DNA from 4 places in the Candidatus Thiosymbion oneisti genome. Region 1 is predicted to be linked to each of the others. Evidence: predicted binding sites of a transcription regulator. Region 1 holds the regulator's gene; each other region holds the start of a gene.

Region 1 (7,282 bases):
GAAGATCACCAGCAACACCAACATCACGTCGATGTAGGGCACGACGTTGATCTCGGACATGAACCGGCGGTGCAGGCGCGACCTTCGCATCCGGAGCGCTCCCATTCGTCCCGTAGGTCCCTTCAGCCCCGCCCCTGGCGTTGCAGTAGAGTCGAGAACTCTTCCATGAATTCCTGGTAGCGGTTGTTCAGCCGCTCCACCTGGTTGGCGTAGCGGTTGTATGCGACCACCGCCGGGATGGCGGCGAACAGCCCGATGGCGGTTGCCACCAGGGCCTCGGAGATGCCCGGCGCCACCAGGGCCAGGGTCGCCTGCTTGACGTTTCCTAGGGCATGGAATGCATGCATGATGCCCCACACGGTGCCGAACAGGCCCACATAAGGGCTGGTGGAGCCTACGGTAGCGAGGAAGGGCAGATTGACCTCCAGGCAGTCCATCTCGCGGCTCAGGGCGACGCGCATGGAGCGTTCGGTGCCCTGGAGGACGGCCATGAGATCCCCGTTGTCGCCCTTACGCAGGCGCATGTACTCCTTGAAGCCGGCCCGGAAGATGGCGGCCGACCCACTCACGCCCCGCGGGTCCCGCTCCAGGTCTCGGTAGAGGGCGCCGAGGTCGCCGCCGGACCAGAAGTGTTGCTCGAAATCGTCTGTGGTCTGCCGCGCCCGCTTCAGGACCCGGGCGCGGTCGAAGATCATGGTCCAGGAGATGATCGAGGCTAGCACCAGGGACACGAGCACCAATTGCACCACGATGCTGGCGTTGAGTACTAGGTCAAGGAGGGAGAGCTCAGCATACATCGACGATCTCCGCCAGCAGCCGTTCCGGTAGGCGAGTGGGACGCAGAGTCTTTTCGTCTATACAGGCAACCTTTATCCGACCCCGGCAGCAGAGGGTGGTGTCTGCCGTGCGGCGTATCTCCTGCACGAAATCCATGCTTGCCTTGCCGCCGGCACGGAGGTCGACGGTGACCGTCAGCAGGTCGTTGAACACTGCCGGGCGTAGGTACGCGATTTCCGCGTGTCGCACGACGAACAGCAGACCCTCGCGCAGCCGCAGTGCGTCCAGCTCGAAGTCCAGGCTGCGTAGCCATTCGGTGCGCGCTCGCTCCATGAACCTAAGGAAGTTGGCATAATAGACCGTACCACCGACGTCCGTGTCATCGTAGTAGACCCGCACCGGCAGGGAAAATCTCGGCTCGCCTTCGTTACTCGACACAGCACACCTGGAAAATTTGAAAAAACCCGATAGGGGCATCTTATCTGGACTCCTCCGCGTTGCAAGGGGATCTGTCGTGTTATAGGGTTGAGGCGGGTGGAGTCGCTTATCCCACGCGGACCACGTGAAGTTTTCAAGCTGCCTTTTTGAGAGATTGCCTAAGAACCAACGCTTTGATCGATATATTCGTAGGGAACGGCCTCCGTGCCGTTCCGCAAACTGTTCGGAACGCCACGGAGGGCGTTCCCTACAGCAAAATCATGCGAAATGGGGTAGTAGAGTTAGCTTTCAACCCATCCGGCCGGATAGAAGACAAGGCTACATCGTGAAAAATCAATGGGCTGGTTTTTAGACGACCTCTGAAAGAAGGTATTAGACTCCCTTAGAGTAACCGGCATCTTTACCAATGAGTCGAGTCTGTGCATTGCGCAAAAGGGAGGGATTCCCCGTTTTGATCCCCTCTCCCCAACCCCTCTCCCGGCGGGAGAGGGGCTTGGGGAGAGGGGCTTTCGGGTCTGTGGAAATATTCGTGTCCATTCGTGTTCATCCGTGGTTCTTGTCAACCGCGATTCCGCATCAATGGTCTGAAGCGAAGCCTCGCTAGGTCTGAATCCCCGATGAAGCAGTCGCTTCAGTTCCGGCTCGGTCAGCAGCTGACCATGACCCCGCAATTGCAGCAGGCAATTCGCCTGCTGCAGCTGTCGACCTCGGATCTTCGGCAAGAGATACAGGAGGCCTTGGATTCCAACCTGATGTTGGAGAATACTGAGGAGGTGGAGTGCCTTAATGGATCCGGTCACCTCCGGTCGATGGACGCGACCCTGGAGACGGCAGGCGTCGCTGCCGATTCGGAGCAGGAGATACAACCCGAGAGCATGCCGATCCCCGATGAGCTGCCGGTCGATGTGGAGTGGACCGATCATTACGACAGCGATCTGCCGAGCCGAGGGGCAAGGGCACAAGCGACCAACGAGATCGATATCTTCGCTCGGCACAGCAAGGCGCCGACCCTCCGAGACCACCTGCACTGGCAGCTCAACCTGAGCCGGTTGGATGCAGCGAGTCTGGCCATCGCCACCGCCATCGTCGATGCCATCAACGAGGATGGTTATTTCACCGCGACGCCGGAGGAGCTCCTCGCCACCTTTGACGATGCGGACCTGACGCCGGAGGAGATCGAAATCATACTCCATCGGGTCCAGTCCCTGGACCCGCCCGGGGTGGGGGCGCGCGACCTGCGCGAGTGTCTGCTGATCCAGCTGCGCCACCTCCCGGAAGGGACCAGGATGCGCGGTCCGGCCATCGAGGTCTGCGACCGCTACTTCGAGGCCCTGGCGAAGAACGACATGGAGCAAATCCGGCGCGCGTTGCGACTGTCCGCCCGAGCTATGGACGAGATCACCGATCTGATCCGTTCTCTACACCCACGGCCGGGGACCTTGATTGCGGACCTCGAGCCCCAGTACCTTGTCCCTGACGTCATCGTGCGGAAGCGGAAAACTGCCTGGGTCGTCGAGCTGAATCCGGAAACGGCACCTAAACTTAGAGTGAATCCGGATTATGCCAAGCTGGTCCGACGCGCCGACCGGAGCCAAGACAACCAGTGTCTCAAGAGCCACCTGCAAGAGGCGCGCTGGTTCATCAACAGCCTGGCCAGCCGCAACGATACTGTGTTGAAAGTGGCCTCCAAGATTGTGGAACTGCAACGGGACTTTCTCGAATACGGCGAAGAGGCGATGAAGCCCATGGTACTGCGTGACGTCGCCGAGGCACTGGAGCTGCACGAGTCCACCATCTCTCGGGTGACGACCAACAAGTACATGGGTACCCCCAGGGGTACGTTCGAGTTCAAGTATTTTTTCTCGAGCCACCTGAGCACGGACTCCGGCGGTGAATGTTCATCGACGGCGGTTCGCGCCTGCATCCGCAAGCTGGTTGCCGTGGAGGATCCACACCATCCGCTGAGCGACAACAAGATCGCGACGGTCCTGGCCGAACAAGGCATCAGGGTGGCGCGGCGGACGGTCGCCAAGTACCGGGAGGGTATGGGGGTTCCGTCCTCGAACGAGCGCAGACGTCCGGGTTGACGAGAGCCTCGAGGCCGTGAAGTCTGCGCAAGGGATTGCGGAGGATTAAAGATTTCAGAGCCGGTCTGGCTTACGCGTTTGTAGCGAGGGGTCGAGGCAGATTTTGCGCTCGATTGAGGCGAAAGCTTAAGTCTATTTAACGAACTCGAGCGGGAAATCTGACCGACCGCCTCGATTCCACAGGAGAACAGCCGTATGCCAGACAGGCTCTCACGTCCGCCGCCGGGAGCCGGTTGGCGCTACTTCGGAAACTTCAGGAGTCATACGATGCAAATCAACCTGACGGGTCACCATGTCAATGTCACGGACTCCCTCAAGGGCTATGTGGAGACCAAGTTCGAACGCCTGGCGCGACACTTTGACCACGTCCTCGACATCCATGTCATCCTCAGTGTGGAGAAGCTGCGCCAAAAGGCGGAGGCCACATTGCACGTCAACGGCGCCAAGGTCTTCGCGGACTCGGTCCACGAGGATATGTACGCAGCGATCGATGGGCTCATCGATAAGCTCAATCGTCAGGTCTTGAAGCACAAAGAGAAGAGGCGCGATCACCGGGGCAACGGCCATAGAGCCCTCGACCAGGACCCGGAACGGGTCTAAATGCCTTGCCTGCGGACCCCCTGGACCCACCTCGTCGTCCGCAATCCCCGGCTACGACAGGTCTATCGAACGACTTCATCACCTACCCATCGGGAGCAGCATCCGATGTTTCCTCCCCACCTCATCGTTGCCGACCGCATCGGCAATGACCTGGAGCTGAGCAGCAAAAAGCGTCTCTTGGAGAGGCTCGGCATGCTTCTCGCCAGCATCGACCCGGATTTAAGTCCGGAAGGCGTGTTCGGGCGTCTGTGCGAGCGCGAACGTCTCGGCAGCACCGGGCTCGGTCACGGGGTTGCCCTACCCCACGCCCGTATGCAGGAAGTAACCGAAGCCGTCGGTGCCTTCGTCCAGCTCCGGAAGGGGGTCGCCTTCGACGCCCTCGACAACGGACCGGTCGATCTGGCCTTCGGGTTGTTGGTACCCGAGTCGGTCACCGAGCTGCACCTGCAGCTGCTCGCGCAGTTGGCATCTATGTTCAAGGATCCACGGCTGCGCCAGGACCTGCGCCGGGCTACCTCGGCGGAGCAGATCCTTGCGCTCTTGGAAGGCCAGGAACAGGATCTCCGGAATCAATGACCCAAGTCCAACCCCTCCAAAGACCTGATGGATCGAATCAACCCGCGGTTCAGTCGCACCGGCTGCCGGGACAGCCCGTAACCACAGGACCCGTGCGCGGAGTGGCGGTAAGTCTGAGATGAACGCAAAGAAGCTGATTATTGTCAGTGGACTGTCCGGGTCGGGAAAAAGCATCGCCTTGCATACGCTGGAAGACCTCGGTTATTACTGTATCGACAACCTCCCCCTGTTTCTGCTCAAGGAACTGGTCGCAGGACTGGCGAGGGCGGACAGCGACGCCTTCACCCAAACCGCCGTCGGTATCGACGCCCGTAACCAGCAGCAGCAGCTGGATGGGCTGCCGAGGCTGCTGGAGTTCGTCTGCAACGGACCTTTCGAGCGTCGCGTCCTCTACCTGGAGGCCCAGACGGACACCCTGATCAAACGCTTCAGCGAGACCCGCCGCAAGCATCCCTTGACTGTCCCTGAGCGTCCGTTGGCCGAGGCAATCGAGCTCGAACGCAAGCTGCTCGAACCGATCCTGAGCGATTCCGACCTGCGCATCGACACTACCCACACCAACGTCCATCAGCTGCGGGATCTGGTGCGCGAGTGCCTTCGGGACGGTGCCTCGCCCAAGGTCTCGATTCTGCTCCAAACCTTCGGCTTCAAACACGGCATACCCCAGGACGTGGACTTCGTCTTCGATGTACGCTGTCTGCCCAATCCCCATTGGCAGCCGGAATTGCGCCCGTTGACCGGTCTGGATCCCGCGGTAACCCACTTCTTGGAAGAGTTACCGGAAGTCAGCGCGATGCATGGCGACCTGGCGCGCTTCTTCGACCGCTGGATCCCCCGCTTCGAGGCGGACGGGCGCAGCTATCTGACCGTCGCCGTCGGCTGTACCGGCGGTCAACACCGCTCCGTCTACATCGCCGAGCAGCTCAAAAGCCATTTCGAGGCTGAAGGACGCAAGGTCATGGTCCGCCATCGGGAGTTGTTGTGATCCGCAAGGAGCTCGAGATCCTGAACAAGCTCGGGCTGCACGCCCGCGCCGCCGCTAAGCTGGTCACCTGTGCCGGCGCTTTCGCCAGTCAGGTCCGGTTGGAATGGAAGGGTCAGCAGGTAAACGGCAAGAGCATCATGAATGTGATGATGCTGGCCGCGGCGCAGGGCAGTGTGGTTACACTGCTGATCGAGGGCGAGGACGAGGCCGTCGCTTGTGCCGCCCTGGAGAGGCTCATCGCCGACCGCTTCGGGGAGGACGAATGACCCTCTCCTGTTGTGGCCTCGGCGTCGCCACCACCCGGGCGATCGCGATCGGCCCCGTCTTCATGCTCGACCGGAACCCCCTGAGGATAGCCCCCCGCAGCATCGATCCGGCCACGGTCCCCGGCGAGCTGCAACGGCTCGAAGATGCCCTCGCGGCGGCCCAGGGGGCCCTGCGGACCGTGCGCGACCAGATCCCACACGCAACCCCGGTCAAAGTCGCTGAATTCATCGACTCACACCTGCTCATGCTCGAAGATGCCGCCCTCGTCGATCCGGCGCGGGCATTGATCCGGGAGCGGCTGTTCAGCGCCGAATGGGCATTGGAGCAGCACCGGATGACGTTGGTGAAGGCATTCGAAGATATAGAGGACCCTTATCTACGTGGCCGCCGCGACGACCTAGACCATGTGGTGCAGCACATCCTCGGCTTCCTGCTCGGCGAACGGATCCCGGACTCGGAGGAAGACACCGACCTGAACGGGTGCGTGGTCATCGCCCATGACATCTCCCCCGCGGACACGGTAGTCCTGCGCCAGCGGCGCGTCGCGGCCCTGGTCACCGAGTACGGCAGTCCCCTGTCCCATACCGCCATCCTGGCGCGCAGCCTGAACCTCCCTATGGTAGTCGGGGTGCGCAAGGTTACCAGCTATTTTCGTCCGGGCGAGACGGTGGTGGTCGACGACGAGTCCGGCGTCGTGTTGGCAGACGTCGACGCGGACATCCTGGCGCATTACCGGCAGCGCATACGGGTACTCGATGAACGCCGAGCCCACCTCCGGCGCCTGGTCAGAGAGCCCTCGCTCAGCGCCGACGGAACCCCGGTAAGTCTGCTGGGCAATCTCGAGCTCCCGGAAGATACGGTAGCCATCCGAGCCAACGGAGCGGCCGGGGTTGGCCTCTACCGGACCGAGTTCCTCTACATGAACCGGGACCGTCCGCCGGACGAGGAGGAGCATCTGGCGGCCTATCTGGAGGTCATCCGCGGACTCGAAGGCACCCCGGTCACGATACGGACCCTGGACCTGGGGGCGGACAAACAGGTGGACGGCGACTCGGCCACCTGTCCACTGGCCTGTAATCCCGCCCTGGGTCTGCGTGCCATCCGCCTGTGCCTCAAGCAGCCCGAGCTGTTTCGTCCCCAGCTGCGCGCGATCCTACGCGCCTCCGCCTTCGGCCCGGTGCGTCTGATGATCCCTATGTTGTCCCACATCCGGGAGCTCGATGCGGTCCTCGCACTCATCGAGCAGGTCGGTCGGGAGCTCGACCGCGAGGGGCTGGCCTTCGATCCGCACATGCCGGTAGGCGGCATGATCGAAGTACCGGCGGCCGCCCTTTCCGCGCCGGCATTCACCCACCGGCTGGATTTTCTCTCCATCGGCACCAACGACCTCATCCAATACACCCTGGCCATTGACCGTATGGACGACACTGTCAGCTACCTTTACGATCCCCTGCACCCGGCGATACTCCGTCTCATCCGCATGACGATCGAGGCCGGACGGGCCCACGGTATCCCCGTATCCATGTGCGGCGAAATGGCGGGAACCCCCCGC
Region 2 (7,282 bases), on a different contig from region 1:
GCGCAGCTCCAGGGCGCGGTTCTCTCCGGGGCGCAGCTCCAGATCGCGGATCTCTCCTGGGCGCAGCTCCAGAGCGCGGATCTCACAAGGGCGCAGCTCGAGGGCGCGGATCTCCGGTGGGCGCAGCTCCAGGGCGCGGTTCTCCAACATGCGGATCTACAGGGCGCGGATCTCACAAGGGCGCAGCTCCAGATCGCGTTTCTCCAGTGGGCAAAGCTCCAGGGCGCGGATCTCACAAGGGCGCAGCTCCAGATCGCGGATCTCCAGTATGCGGGCCTACAGGGCGCAAAGCTCTGGGAGGCCCAGCTCCAGGGCACGGATCTCTCCGGGGCGCAGCTCCAGGGCACGGATCTCTCCGGGGCGCAGCTCCAGGGCGCGGATCTCAGGGGGGCGCAGCTCCAGATCGCGGATCTCAGGGGGGCGCAGCTCCAGGGCGCGGTTCTCAGGGGGGCGCAGCTCCAGATCGCGGATCTCCAGTATGCGGACCTACAGGGCGCGAATCTCCGGGAGGCGGTGGTCTATGGAACCGAGTTCCAAGACGCGGAGCTCTCACTCGCCGACTTGCGGGATTTGAGTTTGCCGCGTGACGACTGGGAAGGGCTGTCCTCCGTGTTCTCGGAGATCGAGAAACTGGAGGCCAAGCTGGAGCAGGCAAGTGAACACTGGTCTCAGTGGAGGCGGGAAGGGGTCGAGCGGGCCATCGAGCGCTTCTGGTCCGTCGCCTTCGACCTGCCTGTGCAACCGACGACGATCTCACCGCCTGAGAAACCCGACGTCATGCACGATCAACAGGGTCCGTTCAAGTGCTGGCCAGCGCCGCCGGATAAGGCCGTGTTCGAGCGGGAACGCGCGGATTATCGTGCCGGACTCGCCTGCAACAACCGCTACATCGCTGAAAGGATGTGGCGGTATGCCAGAGGGGATGGTTGGGTGAACGAGCCTGTTATAGTATTTGGGTCGAAAGAGCCTGATCCAGTATTGGAACAGGCCCTCCGGGACAAGGCCGAATCCGGGGCTTGTCCCGTCCTGGCCGAGGTGCTCGAGAAGCTGTCTAAAACAGGGTCGTAGCCCACGTAGTGATGAATGATGAGTGATGAGTGATGAGTGATGAGGGCGGGAGTGTAGGATGTGGTGAGCGCGGTATGCCGCAGCAGGATTACACTAGGGCGTGTTGACATTTAATAAGGGGTGAGCCCTAATCCAATACCATTAAGTTAAGCCTCAAAGCCCCTCTCCCGGCGGGAGAGGGGGTATAGCGGCCAGTGCCGTTGGTCATGTTACAACTTAGATATTAACCACTACCGCTTAACTTAATGGCATTGAGCCCTAATCTCCGGGCTTGCCTCCTAATGGTACAGGATTAACAGGATGTTATAATTGCTTATTCACAAAATAATCCTGTTAATCCTGAGTCATCCTGTTAATCTTGTCCGATTAGCGGTCGGCACGACAATTATGTCAACAGCCCCTAATCCCGACCGCGAACCGCATGGATGAGCTGGAAGCCAAAGCCCGCGTAGGTTTCTCTTTTACCTCTACCACCGCGGGCGCAAGGAACACCGGGTTTGAGCTGTGTTTTCCTATGGGAAAATCCAGCTTGCGCATGCCCGGCGCGCCTCTGGGGGGTAAAAATTCCCCTGCCGGCACGGGCGTTCTGGCACGATCATTGCATACAGACACCCGACAAGGCGAGTGCTCGCACCTTTCAAGGGAATCTCGAACCGAATATGATGGGGGATTCTTACCCCAGGCGGGCACTTTAGAATCCGAGTGCCCCTGAAACAGCAACCAGCGGAGATAAGTGCATGTCATCCAGTGTGTTAGAGAAGATCAAACAAGAGGAAGTGAAGTTCGTCGATCTTCGCTTTACCGATACCCGCGGTAAGGAACAGCATGTTACCCTGCCGGCCGGCGTTATCGACGAGGATTTCTTCACGGACGGCAAGATGTTCGACGGCTCATCGATTGCCGGCTGGAAGGGTATTCAGGAGTCGGATATGGTGCTGATGCCGGAGGTCGGCACCGAGACCCTGGACCCCTTCTCCGAGGAAAGCCAGCTGATCATCCGCTGCGATATCCTCGAGCCTTCCACCATGCAGGGCTATGAGCGTGACCCGCGCTCCCTGGCTAAGCGCGCCGAGGCCTACCTCAAATCCACCGGGGTCGCCGACGCCGCCTATTTCGGCCCGGAGCCCGAATTCTTCGTACTGGATGACGTGCGTTGGGGCGCCGACATGAGCGGCGCCTTCTACAAGGTCGACTCCGAGGAGGCCGAGTGGAACTCGGAGCGGGTCTATGAGGATGGGAACATCGGTCACCGCCCGGGCACCAAGGGCGGCTATTTCCCCGTCCCGCCGGTGGATTCTCTGAATGACATACGCTCCGCCATGTGTCTGGCCATGGAAGAGATGGGCGTGACCACCGAGGTCCACCACCACGAGGTCGCCACCGCCGGTCAATGCGAGATCGGCACCAAATTCGCTACCCTGGTCAAACGTGCGGACTGGAATCAGATCTTAAAGTATGTGGTCTGGAACGTGGCCCATGCCTACGGCAAGACCGCTACTTTCATGCCCAAGCCCCTGGTGGGCGACAATGGTAATGGGATGCATGTGCACCAATCCCTGGGCAAGGACGGACAGAACATCTTCTCGGGCGACAAGTACGGTGGCCTCTCCGAGACGGCGCTCTACTACATCGGCGGCATCATCAAGCATGCCCGCACCCTCAATGCCTTCACCAACGCCTCGACCAACTCCTATAAGCGTCTGGTACCCGGCTTCGAGGCCCCGGTCATGTTGGCCTACTCGGCACGTAACCGCTCGGCCGCGGTCCGTATCCCCCATGTCGCCAACCCCAAGGCCCGGCGCATCGAGGTCCGGTTCCCGGATTCCACCGGCAACCCCTACCTCTCCTTCTCCGCCATGATGATGGCCGGTCTGGATGGGATTCTGAACAAGATCCACCCCGGCGATCCCATGGACAAGGACCTCTACGACCTACCGCCTGAGGAGGAGAAGGGCATCGCCCAGGTCTGCTATGCGTTGGACCAGGCCCTGGATGCGTTGGACCAGGATCGGGACTTCCTCACCGCCGGCGGGGTGTTCAGCGATGATCTCATCGATGGCTATATCGAGCTGAAGATGGAAGAGGTCACCACGCTGCGCATGACCACCCACCCGCTCGAGTTCGATATGTACTACAGTCTGTGATCGGGCTGCCTCCTCGAATCCCTTAGATACGCCCTGCAAAGGGCGTTTTTCGTTACCTGTTGGACAGGTGCCAAATGCTGATAATTCGTCGAGAGCAGCTTGAAACCTTAGATAAAAATGCCGAGAGGCGTTTTGTCGACGAATTGGCTGAATACCTTTGCCGCAGAAACCTTGCTGTCCTGCCGAGGTTTCCGGAAGCTCAGCGCCGGATGATCGTAGGCCACATGATCGCTCGGGGCCGCAAGTGGGGAGCTACCTGGAAAAACAGCCTCGCCCTGTTTGCCGATCTGTTGCAGACGGTGGCGCCCAACTTCGACCATAATCATTTCATCCGAGAGGCGCTGGAGCGGGGTGCCGACACGGCCGACAACCGCATCCTGAGCCTGGTGGATCGGGCTCCCCATATTGCCTGGCGCAAGGCGGAAGCGGCTCGTATCGAGCTCTTTCTCTATACGGCACCCGACATGGACCCGTTACCCCTGATCGAGCGCACAGCCGCGGCACTCCCTCTGGTTCTCTGGGACCAGGCCACACCCGAGGATGCGCGCCCAAAGGCCGAAGCCGCCTTTAACCTTGCCGGGTCACTCGGATTTGCCGAGCTGCAAGACGGTCCGCTCGTACTGGCGGTAGCCCGCGCCCTGTACGGACCGGAGCTGACCGTCGAGGCTCGGCATCCCTGGATCGCGGACGTCCTGGACCCCCGCTGCTCGCCGGACATGCGGCTGGAGCTGCTGCGTCTGCGCATCGCCCTGGATTTTGGAAGGAGGGTATGATCCATGGGATTCTGGAATGGCCTGGCGGACGGATTTACCGGTGCCGCCGCCGGCACCTGGGAAGGTCTCAAGTCGCTGGCACAGGGTGGCTATGCCCTGGCGACGGATCCTGCGGCGCGCGAACGGGCTTGGGAAGCAACCAAGTCGTCCGCCCAATGGGTACATGACTACGCGGATAAGGTAGTAAACGACCCGGTCAAGCTGGGCCGAGATGCCCGGGATGGGGCGCTGGCGGCCTACACCGCGGCCGAGAATTTTGTTACCACTGCCGACGCCGAGGATTGGGGGAAGCTGGCAGGTGGGGGCGGGTTCGAGATAGGTACCGCCTTGGTCCCGGTAGGGGCCCTTGCCAAGGCAGGGAAGCTGGGGAAGCTCGCCAAGGTCGGGAAAGGACTGGACAAGGTCGAGGATGTCGTAGACGCGGTAGAGGATACAGCCGATGCAGCCAAGAAGCTCGACTTGGTAACTACTAAAGGCATACACAAATGTTCGAAGAAGATTCCGCCCAAATCATGGGACAAATTCGATGCCAGACACAATGATGAGTTCATGGATGTCCTGGAAGAGTTTCGCGGTACTTCGGATCTTACCCCAACCCCTAAGCATAGTGGCCGTGAGGGACAATTGTTTACCTCTCCCAAGGAGCCAAATATGGCACTGAAACGCTGGTTCGAAAAGAGCCCAGTTGAAATGGAAAAGTCGGTTCAGGCGCTTGAAGATGTCAGAAAGGCCGTCGGCAACAACCCGAGGCTGGCGAAGGACATCGACGTGGTGAGGATTCATGAGCGCGGCTCGGACTGGATAAAACGGGATTATGATCCTGGGTCGGTTCCACTTAAAAAGGCAATGGAAAAGCCAGCCGTATTTGAAATGCGGAATCGGGTCATGGAAGAGCTCGGGCGTAGCCGAGATGAAAGTCTCGGCTCTCTGGCAAAAAAGCTGAGACGAGACCCTCCCTCCGTCAACCTTCACTGGTCTTACACCAGAAACAAAATCCTTGTTTTCGACCCGCAGTAGGAGTATTCCACCATGCGCACATTCCGGGAAATCGCCGAAGAGCTGGGGCTCATAGAATTTCTACCCAGTCGCTGTGGAACCCTCTATGCCGTTCCCATTGTGAAAGGGTCCCCACTTGTGATGGTGAGACACTTCGACAACGAGCTGCCCCCCGCGGCGGTCGTGCCCTATGTGGACTTGATAAGGGCCTGCAAGCGATGGATCGGGCAGTACCCGGAGCTGGTCCGCTTGGTACGCATCGAAGAGCCCTTCGAGGTGGGCCGGGATTTCTACGCGCGTACCTTTCACTCCTACTACACGAGCCTCAATTCTTACACCGACACCGACCCCGAGGAGGGAGTCGATCCACCGCCGGAGCTTACGGAGATGCGCCTGTATCTCCGGGGTGCCCTCGCGTCTCGCCCGGATCAGCAAGAGGGCGTGGTCGAGAAGATTCTACGCCGCAGCCTCCTGGAGCCGAGCTCTAAGACCGTTTTTTCGGAAGACATCGAGCAGTTCATTGTTGTCGAGCCGCGCATCGAGCCGGAGGATGTTCGGACTTGGGCCAAACAGTCGTAGCCATCAGGCTCTATTATATCTTGTAGAGGAAGCTGAGCGCCTTACCCACACATTTGGTTAACCGGAAGGGCAAATATTGCACACAAAATGATTGAGTATGAGCTTTGAGGCGATTATTCCAGTCTAGCCAAAAAGCCAGGCGGAACGATTTCCGTAAGCCAGACACCATTCTCGGATAAAAAAAACTCGTATCCCTGCCGATACATTTCACCGGAGGCAACTTGCAGGACAACCGGTTTTCCATAACGCTGACCGACGCTTGTTGCGGTTTTCATATCTAGCGAAAGGTGAACGTGGTGGCGTTGTCCAGGATGCAGCCCCTCTCTCAGGATCGAAGCTAGAAACCGCGTTGCGGTCCCATGGTAAAGGACCGGCGGAGGTTCCTTTGGCGTAAGACCGAGATCGATTTTAATCGAGTGGCCCTGGTTGGCACGTATTCGCTGCTCATCCTCGGAAAGTGAAAACCGCTGCTTGTCGTTGGTAATGACAACCTGTCTTATCAGGTCCGCCGTGAGCGACATTTCAGAAGGCGCCTTCTTGATCAGCTCCGATACCGACGCCCAACCTTGCGCATCCAAGGTGAGGCCAATAGCGTCCGGTTTGTGTCGTAGGACGAAGCTCAGGAATTTGCTGACTTTGACTAGCTGCCTGTGCGAGATTTTTTCTGTGGTTGCCATCAAGACTTGATCTCCCCAGTATGGTTTCCGATAGTCCTCGAATCGGCCCCCTCGAAAAGCAGATACTAGATCATCTGGTCACCGCAGTGCTGCTGTTCGACGGCGACCTGTGCCTTACCTACATCAATCCGGCCGGGGAAATGCTGCTCCAGGCCAGCGCTCACCATGTGTTGGGGCAAAGCATCGGGACCCTGATGCCGTGGCCCGAGTGTTCAATGGAGCAGCGATTACGCGACGCCTTGAGCACCCGGCGTCCCGTTACGGAAAGAGAGGTCACCATCCCGCTGTCCGGTGACCGTGCCGTCAGGGTCAACTGCACCGTCCTGCCGCTCCACCCGTTCGACGCATCATCGGAGGCCCTGGTTGAGCTGTGCCAAGTGGATCGCCATCTGCGTATCGTCCGCGAAGAGCACCTGATCTCTCAACACCAGGCAGCGCAGGCCCTGATCCGAGGTTTGGCCCACGAGATCAAAAACCCGTTGGGCGGCCTGCGTGGTGCCGCCCAACTATTGGAGCAGGAGCTTCCAGATGAGTCGTTCCGTGAGCACACGCGCGTCATCATCGACGAGGTGGACCGGCTGCGGAAGCTGATAGACGAGATGCTCGGCCCGAACCTCATCCCCAATAAGCAGTACGTCAATATTCATCAGGTGCTGGAACACGTATGTGGACTCCTGGCGGCGGAGTATCCCGGGGGACCGGTCATCATCCGCGACTATGACCCCAGCATCCCGGGTTTCAGAGCGGACCCCGACCGCTTGATCCAGGCCGTGCTCAATCTTGCCAGGAACGCGATTGCCGCAGCCGGACCGGACGGCCAGGTCGAGCTGCGGACCCGGGTGTTGCGCCGGTTCACGATCGGAAACAAAAGCCACCGCTTGGTCATGCAAGTGGAAGTTATCGATGACGGTGAGGGTATCGCCCCCGATTTATTGGATCGTATTTTCTTACCCATGGTATCCGAACGCCCGGGGGGAACCGGCCTGGGGTTGCCGATCGCTCAGGAATTGATCAACCAACACGGCGGGTTGATCGAATGCGAAAG
Region 3 (7,282 bases), on a different contig from region 1:
ATCGGTACCCCGATGAAGGGCAGCTGCGGATCGTAGACGCCGAGCTTGTTGAGGAAACGAGGCTCGTCGGCGACCCGGGAGACGATCCAGGGCCGATTGCGTTCGAGAATACTTCCAATCACTCCCTCGCCTGACTGGTAGCGGACCGCCGCGAAGGGGGCGGCATCTCCCGCGTGGAGGGCACTGACCATCAGCTCGCCGGTATCCTGGTCCACCAGGCTGACCATGCCCTTACGCATGCGCCCCCGTCGATGTAGGACCTCCAGCACCGCCCGCAGCGTTTGACTCAGATCGAGTGAACGGCTCAGCACCGAGCTCACCTCGAACAAGGTGGCGAGCTGGGCCTCGAACAGCTCCTGGCGATGCCCGACCTCGCCGCCGCGCCTGTCATTTTTTGCCGTCATAGCCGGCTGCGGGGACTTATTCGTCCACCGGGACCGCGGTCAGGGAAAGCCGGACCCGGCAACCCGCGGCGAGCCCCGAGTCGATTTCGATGCAGCCGCCGTGCTGATTGACGATCTCCTGGGCCAAGGTAAGTCCCACCCCCGCGCGGCCACGGCGGTTACGCCAACCGATGAAGAAGGGCTCGAATACCCGCAGGCGCAGGTCTTGCGCGATGCCCGGACCATTGTCTTGAATCGTCACCTCCACGCCGGTGGCGAGCGCCCGGGTCATCAGACGCAGCACCCGGTGTGTCTTGCCGGTCTCGTTCAGCGCCAAAATGGCGTTGTCGATCAGGTGCTTAAACAGGGATCTGAGCTGATTCTGGTGTCCTGTGAGCCGGGGCAATACCGGGGTCGGCTGCCATTCCACGACGATGCCGGTGGCCAGCAGGCGATCCGTCTCGATCTCCAGCACTTGACGCAACAGCTCATTGACATTGACCGGGGTCCCGGCCTCCTTGGGCTCCTCGGGCAAGGCCGCCTGCAAGGTCGCCTTGGCCCGGTGCCCGGAGGCGCTGATCTGGGCCAGCATGGCGGCGAGGGTCGCCGGCTCGCCCTTGCCCCGCTCCAGCATGCCGATCGCGGCCTGGATGACATTCAGCGGGCCCTGCATCTGGTAGCAGGCCGCCGACAGCGCCTCCCGCATCCCGTCCATCATCTGTTGCTCCGCCAGACGTGCGCGCAGGTTCTCGAGGTGTGCCCGCTCGACCTCGCGGCGCCGGATAGTAATGTCGTTGGCAAGCAGGAGCAGGTGCCGTCCGCCGCTCCGGTGGCGACTGAAATCGCCGTGCACACCTGCGTCCGTCTCGCCGGTCAGGGTACCGGAGCAGGCAAACCAGCGGGGGCCACCGCCGGGGAGCTCGAGGTTGACCTCCACGTCCTTGAAGCTGCGCCCCGCTCGCAGTGCCTCCAGGGGATCGAAGCCCGCTTGCTCCCGGAGTGCCTGACGCAGGACCGCGATGGGCTCCTGTCCGTGCAGAGCATCCAGCAGTTGCCGGTACTCGTGGTTATCGAGACACACCTGGCCGGATTCGTCGAGGGACACCACGAGCACCGGCACCGCCTCGAGCACTGTCTCGAAGCAGATTCTCGGCGGTAAGGACGCGGCCGGGTCGCCGGCCGTCGCCTGCAAACGCTCGATGACCTCGTGCGGGGTCCCGGCCGGCGGGTCCGCCAAAAACCGGCCCACGGCATCTGCGGCGCTGGATAGGCCGTGATCGGATAGGCTGCGATCGGAAAGGCTTCGAGTGGCCACGCGCGGTCCTCCTGGTGCACCTGTAGAGAAAGCTGCAAGATCCGTTCCGCTTCGTCGCCCCTGTGATTCGAACCGGCACGCGGACCCGCACCTGCTCGCGGGACATCGACCGGGAGGCTTCCGGTTACCTTGTCGCGTTCGCGACAAAGCCCCTGGGAGCGAATAGCAATCCTGAATTATTCAGCCCGACCCGACCTTGCGGTCGTAGCCCTGAAGGTGATAGTCGTAGGACCAGACCAACACCCGCCGCATCCTGTGAAGCTTGCACTGGCGCTCAAACTCCCTGATAATCGAAAGGTCCGCGAGCCCGACTTTACGCATCGCGCAATCCGGGAACTCCGCGAGCCAAGCCGTTAACAGTCTCCTGTCGGGAAACGGTGTGGGCCTCCACGGAACTTGGCCTGCAATGGCCTGCGCGACCTCACCAACAAACCGCTTAGCAGCCTCACGACGCGCCCTACCATTCGCAACATGGGCGATGTGGTTGCCTGTTTCGTAGATGGCCGCAAGGGGTAATAGCAGCGTATACCCCTCCTCCAGATAGTCCTCCAGCTTGGACAGTGTGTCTTCCCTGTCTTGGTTGAAGGCGGGCACATCGAGGAGGTTGCAGAAGACCGAAGTGTCCAGGATGCAGATGGTCAAGCCGTCTCCCCTCCCCTGAGCGTCTTGATCCACTCCATGGCTTGGGCACGCCGCTGTTCCGCGCTGGTGCGATCTTTCAGATAGCGATCGAGAATACCTGTGGTCATAAGCTGACCGAGGGGGCCTTCGGCGATCAACTCCGGGTAGGCCTCCAGGTCTTCGAGCCGGACCAGCCTACTGTCTCCCACGTCCGGGTCACGATAACAGCACACCACATCCGGGATGGCTTCGGCAGGCAGGGTATCCAACAAGGCCGGATTGTGCGTGGTCACCAACACACGCACCTTGCGCTCACGGGCAAGGTTCCGGATCTTCTCTAACAGGGTTCCGACCCGACTCGGATGCACACCGTTATCGACCTCCTCGACGATGACTAGGGACCCCTCGGGGGCGGACAAGAGCGCGGCGGCCACAGCGAGTATGCGCAGGGTTCCATCGGATAGAATTCCGGCGTCCCATATCTTTGCCCGATCCGCAAAGGATTCGGTGAGGGTAAGCATCACCTCCTGACGCGGCGTCTCCAGAAAACCGATGTCGCGGATATCCTGCTCCGGCAACGACCGAATAAAGTCGAGGACCTGCCCTTTTTGGCCTCTTGCTTCGCACAGGTCGTACAACACACTCGATAGATTCGATCCATCGCCTTCGAGGCGCTTCTCGACGATGAAGCTGTACTGCCTCATCGCACGCGGACTTGGGTCGAGAAACAGAATCCGCTCAAGGGATCGGCGAAACCTACGGACTACTTGTGGAATCCGCTCTTGTGCCTTCTTGGTGCTGAATCGAGCCGGGGTGTCTAACTGAGTGAAAATCCCCTGTTGGTCACTGCAAGAGATTTGGGGCTTTTTCCCACCACGGGCGAAATTGTTGTAGCGCACCCACACCACAGGGTAGGACTGTGTGCCCGGAGAAACGACCTCATACAATGGGACACGTTCATCAAGTTCTTTCATGGACTCGGAAATCACGCGCATACCTTCCCTAGTCACTTGCAGGCGAATCTGAAACTTATCCCCAGACGATACGGCGCAATCGAATCCAAAGGTGTCATCGGGCTTGTCGGTGCCATCATCTGCCTGGTAGACCAAATCCCAGACCGTACCTCGCACTTGTCGATCCCCCGCCTGCACGGCGCGCGTGAGATCGTCCAGCCGGCGTCCCTCCGCGAACCAGGACAGGAAGCGCATCCCTTCCACCGCATTGCTCTTGCCCGAGGCATTGGCGCCAATTAGCAGCGATAGGGGGGCCAGCGGGAGCCTGGCGTCCTGGTAGCTCTTAAATTGCTTGAAAGAAATGCTGCTGATCATGACGTTGGTGCGGGTAGACACGAAAACCTACCTTATACCCCTTCTGTGGCGTTTCCTACAAAACTTGGATGGAACGAGACACGAAGGGCTTCGGTCACCAGACGAGCAGCTGCGGACCTAATCCACAGGATCGGTCGTTGTGATGACCGTTCGGGGTGCGTCTACGCCGCGCCGCAGGACAGCAAGGGCGCCCGCCTCCATAACCCTGGCATCCAATTTGCTATAGCTAATGACAAGCAATGGCAAGCCACCGCACGCGGTTGGGATCGGGCCGACATGGGCGACTATGTGATGATTGTTTTGGGTACCGCGCTGGTGAACAACGTGGTCCTGGTCAGGTTCCTAGGGCTGTGTCCCTTCATGGGGGTATCCAATAAGCTGGACTCCGCGCTGGGTATGGGTCTGGCTACGACCTTTGTGCTGACCCTGGCCGCGGTAGCCGGTTGGCTGCTGGAGTATTTTCTGCTCGGTCCGCTGGATCTGGGTTATTTACGCATCCTGACCTTTATCCTGGTCATTGCCGCGGTAGTCCAATTCACCGAGATGATGGTACGCCGGCTCTCACCGACCCTGTATCAGGTGCTCGGGATCTTTCTCCCCCTGATTACGACCAACTGTGCCGTGCTGGGAGTCGCTCTGCTGAATAGCCGGGAGGAATCCAGCTTTTTGGCAAGCCTCGCCTACGGGTTCGGGTCCGCGCTAGGCTTTACGCTGGTCATGGTGATGTTTGCTGGGATGCGCGAGCGCCTGGCCCTGATGCAGGTCCCCGCTACCTTTGCCGGCACCCCGATCGCCTTGGTGACCGCCGGGCTCTTGTCCCTTGCCTTCATGGGTTTTGCCGGTATCGCCGGGGGCTAATACCGGCTGCCGAGAATAACCCAGCAGTGCCGAAGTACAAATAACATGGGAACCGTTTTTTCCGCCAATGAACGCGAATCAACACAAATCGGTGACCAAAGATCAGATTATCTCTTCTATCCGCAGATCACGCAGATTGTTTCGTTTTTAATCTGCGGGAATCTGCGTAATCTGCGGATAGATTAAAGCTATCGGATAATTTTCCTATGCTCAATTTTAACCTCGGTTCGGCATCACCGATGGTTCTTGATCCATCGGTAGTTGAGATCATCCCTATCAGAGAGGACTCAAGCATGCTTGTCGCAATTGCCAGTCTTACCCTTCTGGGCGTAACCCTCGGGTGGCTCCTCGGGCTCGCCGCCCGCTACCTGAAGGTGGAAGGCAACCCGCTGGTCGAGCAGGTGGAGGCCCTGCTGCCGGGCTCCCAGTGCGGCCAATGCGGCTTCCCCGGCTGCGGCGCGGCTGCTCAAGCGATGGTGGACGGCCAGGCCCCCGTGACCCTGTGCCCGGCGGTAGACCGCGCCCTGGCGGAGGAGTTGGCGCAGCTGTTGGGCGCCAGTGCCGATCTGTCGGCCGTCGCGGACCAAGCACCCACCATCGCCCACATCTATGAGCAGCTGTGTGTCGGCTGCACCAGGTGCTTCAAGCGCTGTCCGACCGATGCCATCCTCGGCGGCCCCAAGATGATCCATGCGGTATTTGCAGACGCCTGCATCGGCTGCCAAAAGTGCTTCGAGGTCTGCCCCACCGAGGGCATCGAGATGCGCCCCATCGAGGCCACTCTCCAGACCTGGTATTGGCCGCAACCAGCATTGGCCGGCTGAAAGAAGCCTTATCCGCAACTCAACCCAAGGTAGGGTGGACTGTGCCCACCGATGCGGCACCTACCCGGTGGGCACAGCCCAATATTGGTGGGCACAGCCCACCCTACGGCTCCTGTTCGCAACCCGAGGTTCCGAGCCAGATGAGGCTATTCAAGATCCGCGGCGGCGTGCATCCGGAAGACCGCAAGCTGCTTTCCGCCGCGGAGCCGATTGCGGACCTACCCTTGCCCCCGCTGCTGCACATCCCCCTGCAACAGCACATCGGCGCACCCGCGACGCCGGCGGTGCGCCGGGGTGAGCAGGTCGCCAAGGGGCAGCTCCTGGCCCCCAACCAGGGTCAGCTATCCGCCCCCGTACACGCGCCGACTTCCGGTCGTATCGTGGGAATCGGGAGCTTCCCGGCGCACCATGCCTCGGGGCTCAATGTGCGCACCATCTCGTTGCAGCCGGATGGCGAGGACCGGTGGTCCAACGCCATCGAGGGGATCGCCGATCCCTTTGCCCTCGCCCCGGCGGAGATCGCCGCCCGGGTCTCCGCCGCTGGTATCGTCGGCATGGGCGGCGCCACCTTCCCCTCCGCGGTCAAGCTCAACCTACGGGAGCGTTACCGGCTGCATACCCTGGTTATCAACGGCGCGGAGTGCGAGCCCTATCTCACCTGTGATGACCGCCTGATGCGCGAGCAGGCCGCGGCGGTGGTCGACGGGGTTCGGATCATGGCCCACGCCCTGGGCGTTACCCGCATCCTGATCGGCATCGAGAACAACAAGCCGGACGCGCAGGCGGCGATGGAGCAGGCGGCGCGACTCGACGACCGGATTCGGGTCGTCCATCTGCCGACTCGCTACCCCATGGGCTCGGAGAAGCACCTGGTACAGACCCTGATCGGCCATGAAACCCCGGCGCGCGGACTGACTGCCGACGTGGGCGTCGTGGTCCACAACCCGGCCACGGCCTTCGCGGTGCACGAGGCCCTGCGTTACGGCCGCCCGCTGGTGTCGCGCGTCATGACGGTTAGCGGCGGTGCCATCCGCCGACCCGGCAATCTACGGGTCCCCCTGGGCGCGCCGCTGCAATATCTCGTCGATCACTGCGGCGGATTCGAGGTCGAGCCCGCCCGGCTGATCAGCGGTGGCCCTATGATGGGACAGCCCCTCCCGAGCACGCGGGTACCGGCGGTCAAGGGCAGCAACGGCCTGTTGGCCCTAACCGCGGAGGAGTCGAGGCGACGCGCGACCATGCCGTGCATCCGCTGCGCCGGTTGTGTGCGGGCCTGCCCCTGTGGCCTGCTGCCCCTGGAGATGGCCGCCCACGCCCGGACCGGCGACCTGGAGAGGGTCGCGGACTTGGGGTTGATGGACTGTATCGGCTGCGGCTCCTGTGCCTATGTTTGCCCGTCCCATATCCCCTTGGTGCAGTATTTCAACTACGCCAAGGGAGAGCTGGCCGCCCGCGGGCGGATCAAGCAGAAACGGATCGAGACCAAACGCCTGGCCGAACAGCGCGCGCAACGGATGGCGGCGATCCAGCGCGCCAAACGGGAGGCCATGGCGCAACGCAAGCGCGCGGCGGCCACCCAGAAATCGCAAGCGACTAATACAGATTGAGTATGGGAAAAATAAGCCGGTGGTTTCAATCTATCCGCAGATTACACAGATTTCCGCAGATGAAAAACGAAATAATCTGCGCAATCTGCGGATAAAAGAAGAATCTGATCTTTTGCAACCGATTTGCGTTTATTGGCGTTCATTGGCGGAAAAAATGATTCCCATGTTATCGGTACTTCGGCATCACTGGACTAGTACCTAGTTTCGATCGATATTGCTAGGGGGTGTTCGCAATTAACAAACGATCTAATCCTCGCTATCTCGAACCACGGATAGACACGGATCGACACGGATTGGTCTCCATCCGTGTCGATCGGTGTTCATCCGTGGTTCGCTTTCCGGTTGT
Region 4 (7,282 bases), on a different contig from region 1:
GGACAGGGGCCTGTGGCGAGGCGGTTGCCTAGTGAGAGGCCCCCAACACATCCCGGAGAGATGCTGTCGGAGGAATTCCTGAAGCCACTGGGGATCAGTCAGTCCGCCCTTGCGATTCGCTTGGGGGTTTCATTCCCCCGGCTGAACGAAATCATTCGTGGAAAACGCGCGGTGACACCAGACACGGCATTGCGATTGGCCCGCGTGTTGGGAATGTCAGCGGACTTTTGGCTTGGGCTCCAGCAGGACTGGGACCTCTGGCATGCCATGCGAAGCGACAAGGCCGTTGAGATTGACAAGTTGGAACCGCTAGGTCGCACTGCATAGTACCCTGTTTTCAAAAACGCAAAAAAAGGACAATTTAGGACAAAAAAAGGACACCCATTTTGTTTGGCCTTCCGAAGAATGCACCCGCTTCGAGGAGCACGAGCTGTGATTTCTCCCCAACGGTCCGAACCAGTGACGGGGGTCGTAAAACAGGTATGCGCTGCGCTTTCCCGCCCTACACGGGCTTATGCAGGACTACGTAGCAAATCGATCGAACGCTTCAGTGTCCTAAGTTGCGTGCTACGCTGATTCTCCCACAATCAACACGGTTGTTTGTGCCTGGCGAACCTTCCGGACCTGTTTACCGCGGCCTCTCGTCACGACTCAGACCCGCGGCACCGCACCGTAAGCGCCGGCCATGTACTTCGCGTAGAGATTGTCGTCCTTGCGTACCCCCTTCATGGAATCGAGGCGCCAGGCCTCGCTACGGCCCCGCTCATCCTTCTCTACCAGCATGACCTGCGGCTTTTGCAACAGGTTCAAGACCTCGGCTGCATGGCAAGTGAAGATGATCTGTGCGTCACGCGGATTGGTGCTCGGACTCAGAAACAGATCCATGATCGGTGAGAGCATGTGTGGGTGCAGATCCGCCTCGAGCTCGTCGATGACCGCCACGCCACCCCTAGCCAGCACGGGCAGCAGGTATGAGAGTAGAACATAGGCCCCCTGAGTGCCGCTCGATTCGAGCGTAAACATTCTCTTGGCCTCCCGGTCATCTACCTTATGCATGCCGAAAGGCATGTGGTACTTAGTTATCTCGGCGCTACCCGGGTTCGTGAACGACGTTTCTTCGATCACGACATCGGACAGTCCGAAATCCCACTCCCGTAATAGAGACACCGCCTGCTCCCACAGTGGAGCCTGCTCGCGGAAGACATTGGTTGCATTGATGATGCGATGAAAATCGTGTTCGCGGCCGGCCCAGACGACGTTCGAAAAGACCGACAGCTTGACCATAGTGCTGGCAAGCTGCACACCGTATTGCGCGGCGGTGGAGATGAGTGAAGCATTCTGCCGCACCTTCTTTGCCTCCGCAGGGGCCATACCGAAGCCCTGCTGCTTGACGACATAAATGCCGTTTCGCCAATCACGCTCGAACACGTAGCTGAAATACCGATTTGTCTTGCGGCGCAGGGATTCATGCAGGACGCGCTCGGGAGTCAGTTCCAGGGCATACCGCCACAGCTCACCTGCAAGCGCGAGCTCGACCTCGAACGAGCCGCGCTGGTCTGCGGAAAAGAAATGCGTCTCGAATGGGATGCCTCCACCCGGAGGTGCCTGAAACGAGCTGCTGATAAACCAGTGAGCGAACGCTAACGGTTTGATCAGATTCGTCTTACCACTACCGTTGGCACCAACGATAGCCATTACTTTCGACAACCGGCCATCGGTAACGCCCGGACCTCGCAGCGTCTTCGGCATACGAAAATCAACTGTGGTCTCGTCTGGGAACGAGAAAAAGTTGCGGAATCTATAGTGGTGCAGCATACCCGGGTCCACGTATTTTTTGGTCTTGATAGACAAAAAATAACATAATTTTGTGATTTTTTATCATTCTTTGAAAAATAGATGGGATTTTGGGTACGAGATTAAGGTGTGGTCGAGGACGTGGATTCCCTACACTAACCACAGTTTCGGGTCCCTTTGGTACAAAGGCTACATTTCCTTGCCCTTTCTTATCCTGAGAAATCAATCGGCTAGCGGTTGGCACGGGCCCTGCATGAATGCCCCCGAAGCATGCAGCCGAGGGGCCTCCATGAAGCGGAAAGACATCGCCATACTGCTCGACGAGCCGGCCCGCACCCACCCTAAGCCGGGAAAGTCCGGCTGCGCCAAGCCAAAGCCGGGGGCCACCGCCGGCGGGTGTGCCTTCGATGGCGCTCAGATCGCCTTGCTGCCCATCGCCGATGTAGCCCATATCGTCCACGGCTCTATCGCCTGCGCCGGTAACTCCTGGGACAACCGGGGGACCCGATCCTCCGGACCCTCGCTGTACCGGATCGGCATGACCACGGACCTGACCGAGCAGGACGTGGTCATGGGGCGGAGCGAGCAGCGGCTTCTACACGCCATCCGACAGGCCATCGACAGCTACCACCCGGCGGCGGTCTTCGTCTACAACACCTGCGTCCCGGCCCTGATCGGTGATGACCTGGAAGCGGTGTGCAAGGAGGCGCAAGGCCGCTGGGGTACGCCGGTGGTGCCCGTGGACGGCGCCGGCTTCTACGGCACCAAGAACCTGGGCAACCGCATCGCCGGGGACACCATGGTCAAGTATGTGTGCGGCGGCCGGGAGCCGGACCCACTGCCGGCGGGTAGCGAACGGCCGGGCTTCAAGGTCCACGACGTAGCCCTGGTGGGTGAGTACAACATCGCCGGCGAGCTCTGGCATGTGCTGCCCCTGCTCGACGAGCTGGGGCTGCGGGTGCTATGCGCATTGTCAGGCGATGCCCGCTTTCGGGAGGTGCAGACCATGCATCGCTCGGAGGTCAATATGATGGTCTGCTCCAAGGCCATGCTCAATGTGGCGCGCAAGCTGGAGGCGGCCTTCGGCACCCCCTGGTTCGAGGGCAGCTTCTATGGGGTTAAGGACGTCTCCCAAGCCCTGCGGGATTTCGCCCGTCTGATCGGCGACCCGGATCTGACCAAGCGCACCGAGCGGCTGATCGCCCGTGAGGAGGCCCGCATCGACGACGAGCTCGTCCCCTGGCGGGAGCGACTTGCCGGACGCAAGGCGCTGCTCTATACGGGGGGCGTGAAGTCCTGGTCCATCGTGGCTGCGCTGCAGGACCTGGGAATGGAGGTCGTCGCCACCGGGACCAAGAAGTCCACGGGGGACGACAAGGCCCGCATCCAGGCACTCATGGGGCGGGACGCGATGATGATCGAGGACGGCAATCCCCGCGTCCTGCTCGAGATCGTGCGTGAGCACCAGGTTGACGTACTGATTGCCGGCGGACGCAACATGTACACGGCGCTTAAGGCGCGCCTCCCCTTCTTAGACGTCAACCAGGAGCGCGACTTCGGCTATGCGGGATACACCGGCATGCTGGAATTGGCCCGCCAGCTGTGCCTGACCATCGAGAGCCCGGTATGGGCGGCGATCCGCCAGCCAGCGCCCTGGGCTCGAGGGTCCGCACCAGAGCATGGGGTCGCAACGGCGCCGCACCCCGTTCAGGACGCCCCCAGGGCCGAGATCGTCAAGCGCAGAAAGGCCCTGTCCGTCAACCCGCTGAAGGCGAGTCCCACCATTGGGGCCGCCCTGGCCTTCCTCGGCTTCCGCCGTTGCATCCCCATGCTGCACGGCTCCCAGGGCTGCGCGGCCTTCGGCAAAGTCTTCTTCGTGCGCCATTTCCGCGAGCCCATCCCCCTCCAGACCACTGCCATGGACCAGGGCAGCGCCGTGATGGGTGCGAACGAGAACCTGGTGGAGGGACTCAAGACCCTGTGCCAGAAACATGCCCCAGAGCTCATCGGCGTACCCACCACGGGACTTGTGGAGACCCAGGGCACCGACATCCGCATGGCCGTGCGCATGTTCCGGGACCAGTATCCCCAGCTCGACGCCATCCCGGTGGTGCCGGTGGCGACGCCGGATTTCACCGGCTCCCTGGAATCCGGCTATGCCCTGGCGGTCGCGGCCGTCATCGGGCAGCTGGTCCCCCGGGCGGATGCTGCCGGGACCCGGCCGGGGCGACGCCCGCGCCAGGTCAACCTGCTGGTGGGTGCCCACTTGACCCCCGGCGACCTGGAGTACCTCAAGGACCTGATCGAGCGCTTCGGTCTGCACCCGATTGTGCTGCCGGACCTGTCCGATTCCCTGGACGGCCACCTGACCGAGCAGGATTTCAGCCCCTTGACGATGGGCGGCGCCCAGGTAGCGGACCTGGCGGTCCTGGGTGATTCAGCGGCGACGCTCGTGGTCGGTGCCTCCCTGGACGCCGCTGCGGATCTGCTGGCCGAGCGCACCGGCGTGCCGGACGCCCGCTTCCCCCACTTGATGGGGCTCGCGGCCGTGGACGCCCTCGTGACCGAGCTGGCACGGATCTCCGCCACACCCGTGCCGGCACAGGTCGAGCGCCAACGCAGCCAGCTCCAAGACGCCATGCTGGACACCCATTTCATGCTCGGTAGATCCCGCTTCGCCCTAGCCGCCGACGCGGACCTGTTGGTCGGCTTCAGCGACCTGTTGGCCTCCCTGGGGGCGGAAACGGTCGCCGCCGTAGCCCCCACCAATACGCCCGCCCTGGAGCGAGTCCGTACCACTAAGGTCGAGATTGGGGACCTGGAAGACCTCGAGCGCACCGCCCGCGAACGCGGTGCCGAGGTACTGATCGGCAACTCCCACGCCGCTCCCACGGCGGAGCGTTCAGGTTTGCCCCTGCTGCGCGCCGGCTTTCCACTCTACGACCAGGTGGGCGGCTATCAGCGCCTCTGGATCGGCTACCCGGGGACCCGCCGGACCCTGTTCGATCTGGCCAATATCCTGCTGTCCCTGGAGAGGGGTGAAATCCGCCCCTATCACTCGCGCCTGTCCCCAAAATCGGAGAAGGGGTGGAGGGAAGGGGACACACAGGTGACCTGCAACTTGGAAGCCGTCGCAAAGGAAGCGGCCTAGGGGGTGTTCTCAATTAAAACAGAGGGTCTCTCGTTCCCACGCGCCGCGTGGGAACGCGGAAGCTCCGCGCCGCGGAGTGCCTCGGAAACTCGTAGCCGCTGCTGCATGGGCCTGATGTGCTTGATTTTCATGAGGATTCAGCTCAATTGAGAACGCCCCCTAGGATCCCTTGAGGGACCCGAGTCTTTACAAATGAGTCAAGTTTGTGCGCTGCATAAAAAATTCCGGTTGTCATTTCGAGCGCAGCGAGAAATCCTTGTCCCGACGGAGGAGGGATCTTGTGCGCCGGGAGCTTCTGCAAGCTAAGAAGATCCCTCGCTACGCTCGGGATGACAATTCCCTTCGGTCGAGATGACAGCTCCCTTGAGTTGTTCACGCCTCGTCGGTCTGAGGCGATGCCTCGTTAGGAGTGGAACAGCCATGAATACCATAACCGGTGTCACCCACGGCGGGGCGGAATGGATCCCTGCCTTCATTACCGATCTTAACCAGGCCAACTGCATCGGCTGCGGACGCTGCTTTAAGGTGTGTCCCCGGGACGTCTTCGAGCTCCTGGATCGGGACGACCTCGATTTGGATTTGGATGCAGGCGACGATGACGACTACGACGACTTCTCCGACGATACCAGTATGGTCATGGGTTTGAAGGACCCCATGGACTGTATCGGCTGCCAGGCCTGCTCCCGGGTGTGCCCGAAGAAATGTCTCAGTCACGCGCCCCAACCGGTCGCCGCCTAGTACGGCAGTGCCGATAACATGGAATCGTTTTTTGCCGCAAATGAACGCGAATAAACGCAAAGTGGTCGCAAAAGATCAGATTGTCTTTTCTATCCGCAGATTACGCAGATTCTCACAGATTGTTTCGTTTTTAATCTGCGAGAATCTGCGTAATCTGCGGATAGATTGAAGCGATCGACTCTTTTTTCCCATACTCAATCAGGGCCTCGGCGGTTCCGCAGTAATGCAGCACAAATCCGCACAAGTCACCATCAACGACACCACCCTCCGGGATGGTGAGCAGTCGGCCGGCGTGGCCTTCTCACTCGCCGAGAAGCTCGCCATCGCCCGTGGCCTAGCCGGTCGCGGCGTTCCCGAGCTGGAGATAGGCATCCCCGCGATGGGCGCGGACGAGCGCGCGGGTATTCGCGCGCTCGTGGAGCTGGGACTTTCGGCCCGCTTGATGGTCTGGGCGCGGATGTCGTCCGGGGACATCGACCAGTGCCGTGACCTCGGGGTCGATCTGGTCGACCTCTCGCTGCCGGTGTCGGATCAGCACCTCAGCCGCAAGCTCGGCAGGGACCGGCCCTGGGCTCTGGAACAGATCCGGCGCCTGGTACCGGCGGCCCGGGAATTGGGGCTAGCCGTCTGTGTCGGTGCCGAGGATGCATCCCGGTCGGACCCCGGATTTCTCCGGCAGGTGGCTGCGACGGCCCAGGAGGCGGGTGCCCAGCGGTTTCGGTTCGCGGACACCATCGGCCTGCTGGACCCCTTTTCCACCTGCGCCCGTATCCGCGACCTGGCCGGAGCCTGCGATCTCGAGATCGAGATGCACGCCCACGACGACCTGGGGCTCGCCACGGCCAACACCCTGGCGGCGGTGCGCGGCGGCGCTACCCATGTGAACACCACGGTCCACGGCCTCGGAGAACGGGCCGGAAACGCCGCCCTGGAAGAAGTGGTGATGGGTCTGAAACACCTGCACGGAGTGGCCTCTGGCGTAAACCTCTCGGGCTTCGACGAGCTGTCACGCTTGGTTGCCACCGCCTCGGGCCGACCGGTCGCCTGGCACAAGAGCCTGGTCGGGGGCGGTGCCTTCACCCACGAGGCCGGGATCCACGTGGACGGCCTGCTCAAGGATCCCCGCAACTACCAGGGCATCGACCCGGCCGAGCTGGGTCGCAAACACCGCCTAGTGTTGGGCAAGCATTCGGGCAAGGGGGCCGTGCGCCGGGTCTATGCAGAGCTGCTGGACTTGGAGCTGGAGCCGGAGCAGGCCGAGCAAGTGCTGTCCCTGGTCCGCCGCTTCGTCACCGGGACCAAGCGCACCCCCCACCTCCTCGACCTGCAACGCTTCCTCGCGGAAATCAATCACCCCCAGGTAGCCCACTGCCATTAACCTAGCGAGGCTTTGCCTTGGACCGACGAAAAATGGACTTTTTGCCGCAATAGGCACAGATTATGGATCTACTGGATTTCGATGGCGAGGCGCTCTATTTCGAACAGCCGCTGAGTCAGCAGGTCAAGCAGCTGCTCGCACAAGCGGCACTACAATACGGCGAGGCAGCGGCGGAGCACAGCCTGTTGCAGGCCTATTTCCTGGAACCCGAGCACCTGACC

What was found. Region 1 encodes sigma-54, which starts transcription at its own class of promoters, with help from an activator protein. Its sites were predicted from a motif close to TGGCANGNTNCNTGCTT; they were not measured.
Region 2: the regulator sigma-54 is predicted to act here: its motif matches at 1,656-1,672, upstream of glnA (glutamate--ammonia ligase).
Region 3: the regulator sigma-54 is predicted to act here: its motif matches at 3,854-3,870, upstream of rsxA (electron transport complex subunit RsxA).
Region 4: the regulator sigma-54 is predicted to act here: its motif matches at 2,033-2,049, upstream of nifE (nitrogenase iron-molybdenum cofactor biosynthesis protein NifE).

The regions. Positions count from the first base shown of each region.
Region 1 covers NZ_SMSC01000018.1:7,389-14,670, reverse strand. The annotation lists gene tolR (protein TolR) at 1-90, opposite strand, end outside; gene tolQ (protein TolQ) at 123-797, opposite strand; gene ybgC (tol-pal system-associated acyl-CoA thioesterase) at 787-1,215, opposite strand; gene E1958_RS11710 (RNA polymerase factor sigma-54) at 1,833-3,302, shown strand; gene hpf (ribosome hibernation-promoting factor, HPF/YfiA family) at 3,570-3,902, shown strand; gene E1958_RS11700 (PTS sugar transporter subunit IIA) at 4,008-4,478, shown strand; gene rapZ (RNase adapter RapZ) at 4,597-5,463, shown strand; gene E1958_RS11690 (HPr family phosphocarrier protein) at 5,460-5,729, shown strand; gene ptsP (phosphoenolpyruvate--protein phosphotransferase) at 5,726-7,282, shown strand, end outside.
Region 2 covers NZ_SMSC01000003.1:96,587-103,868, forward strand. The annotation lists gene E1958_RS02390 (pentapeptide repeat-containing protein) at 1-1,068, shown strand, start outside; gene glnA (glutamate--ammonia ligase) at 1,806-3,212, shown strand; gene E1958_RS02400 (hypothetical protein) at 3,287-3,985, shown strand; gene E1958_RS02405 (hypothetical protein) at 3,989-5,002, shown strand; gene E1958_RS02410 (hypothetical protein) at 5,015-5,560, shown strand; gene E1958_RS02415 (RNA 2'-phosphotransferase) at 5,674-6,237, opposite strand; gene glnL (nitrogen regulation protein NR(II)) at 6,258-7,282, shown strand, end outside.
Region 3 covers NZ_SMSC01000012.1:26,496-33,777, forward strand. The annotation lists gene nifA (nif-specific transcriptional activator NifA) at 1-404, opposite strand, end outside; gene nifL (nitrogen fixation negative regulator NifL) at 421-1,698, opposite strand; gene E1958_RS08385 (hypothetical protein) at 1,879-2,340, opposite strand; gene E1958_RS08390 (AAA family ATPase) at 2,337-3,668, opposite strand; gene rsxA (electron transport complex subunit RsxA) at 3,924-4,505, shown strand; gene E1958_RS08400 (RnfABCDGE type electron transport complex subunit B) at 4,799-5,329, shown strand; gene rsxC (electron transport complex subunit RsxC) at 5,470-6,936, shown strand.
Region 4 covers NZ_SMSC01000012.1:40,803-48,084, reverse strand. The annotation lists gene E1958_RS08485 (HigA family addiction module antitoxin) at 1-327, shown strand, start outside; gene E1958_RS08480 (AAA family ATPase) at 652-1,749, opposite strand; gene nifE (nitrogenase iron-molybdenum cofactor biosynthesis protein NifE) at 2,084-4,945, shown strand; gene fdxB (ferredoxin III, nif-specific) at 5,366-5,683, shown strand; gene nifV (homocitrate synthase) at 5,907-7,061, shown strand; gene E1958_RS08460 (hypothetical protein) at 7,124-7,282, shown strand, end outside.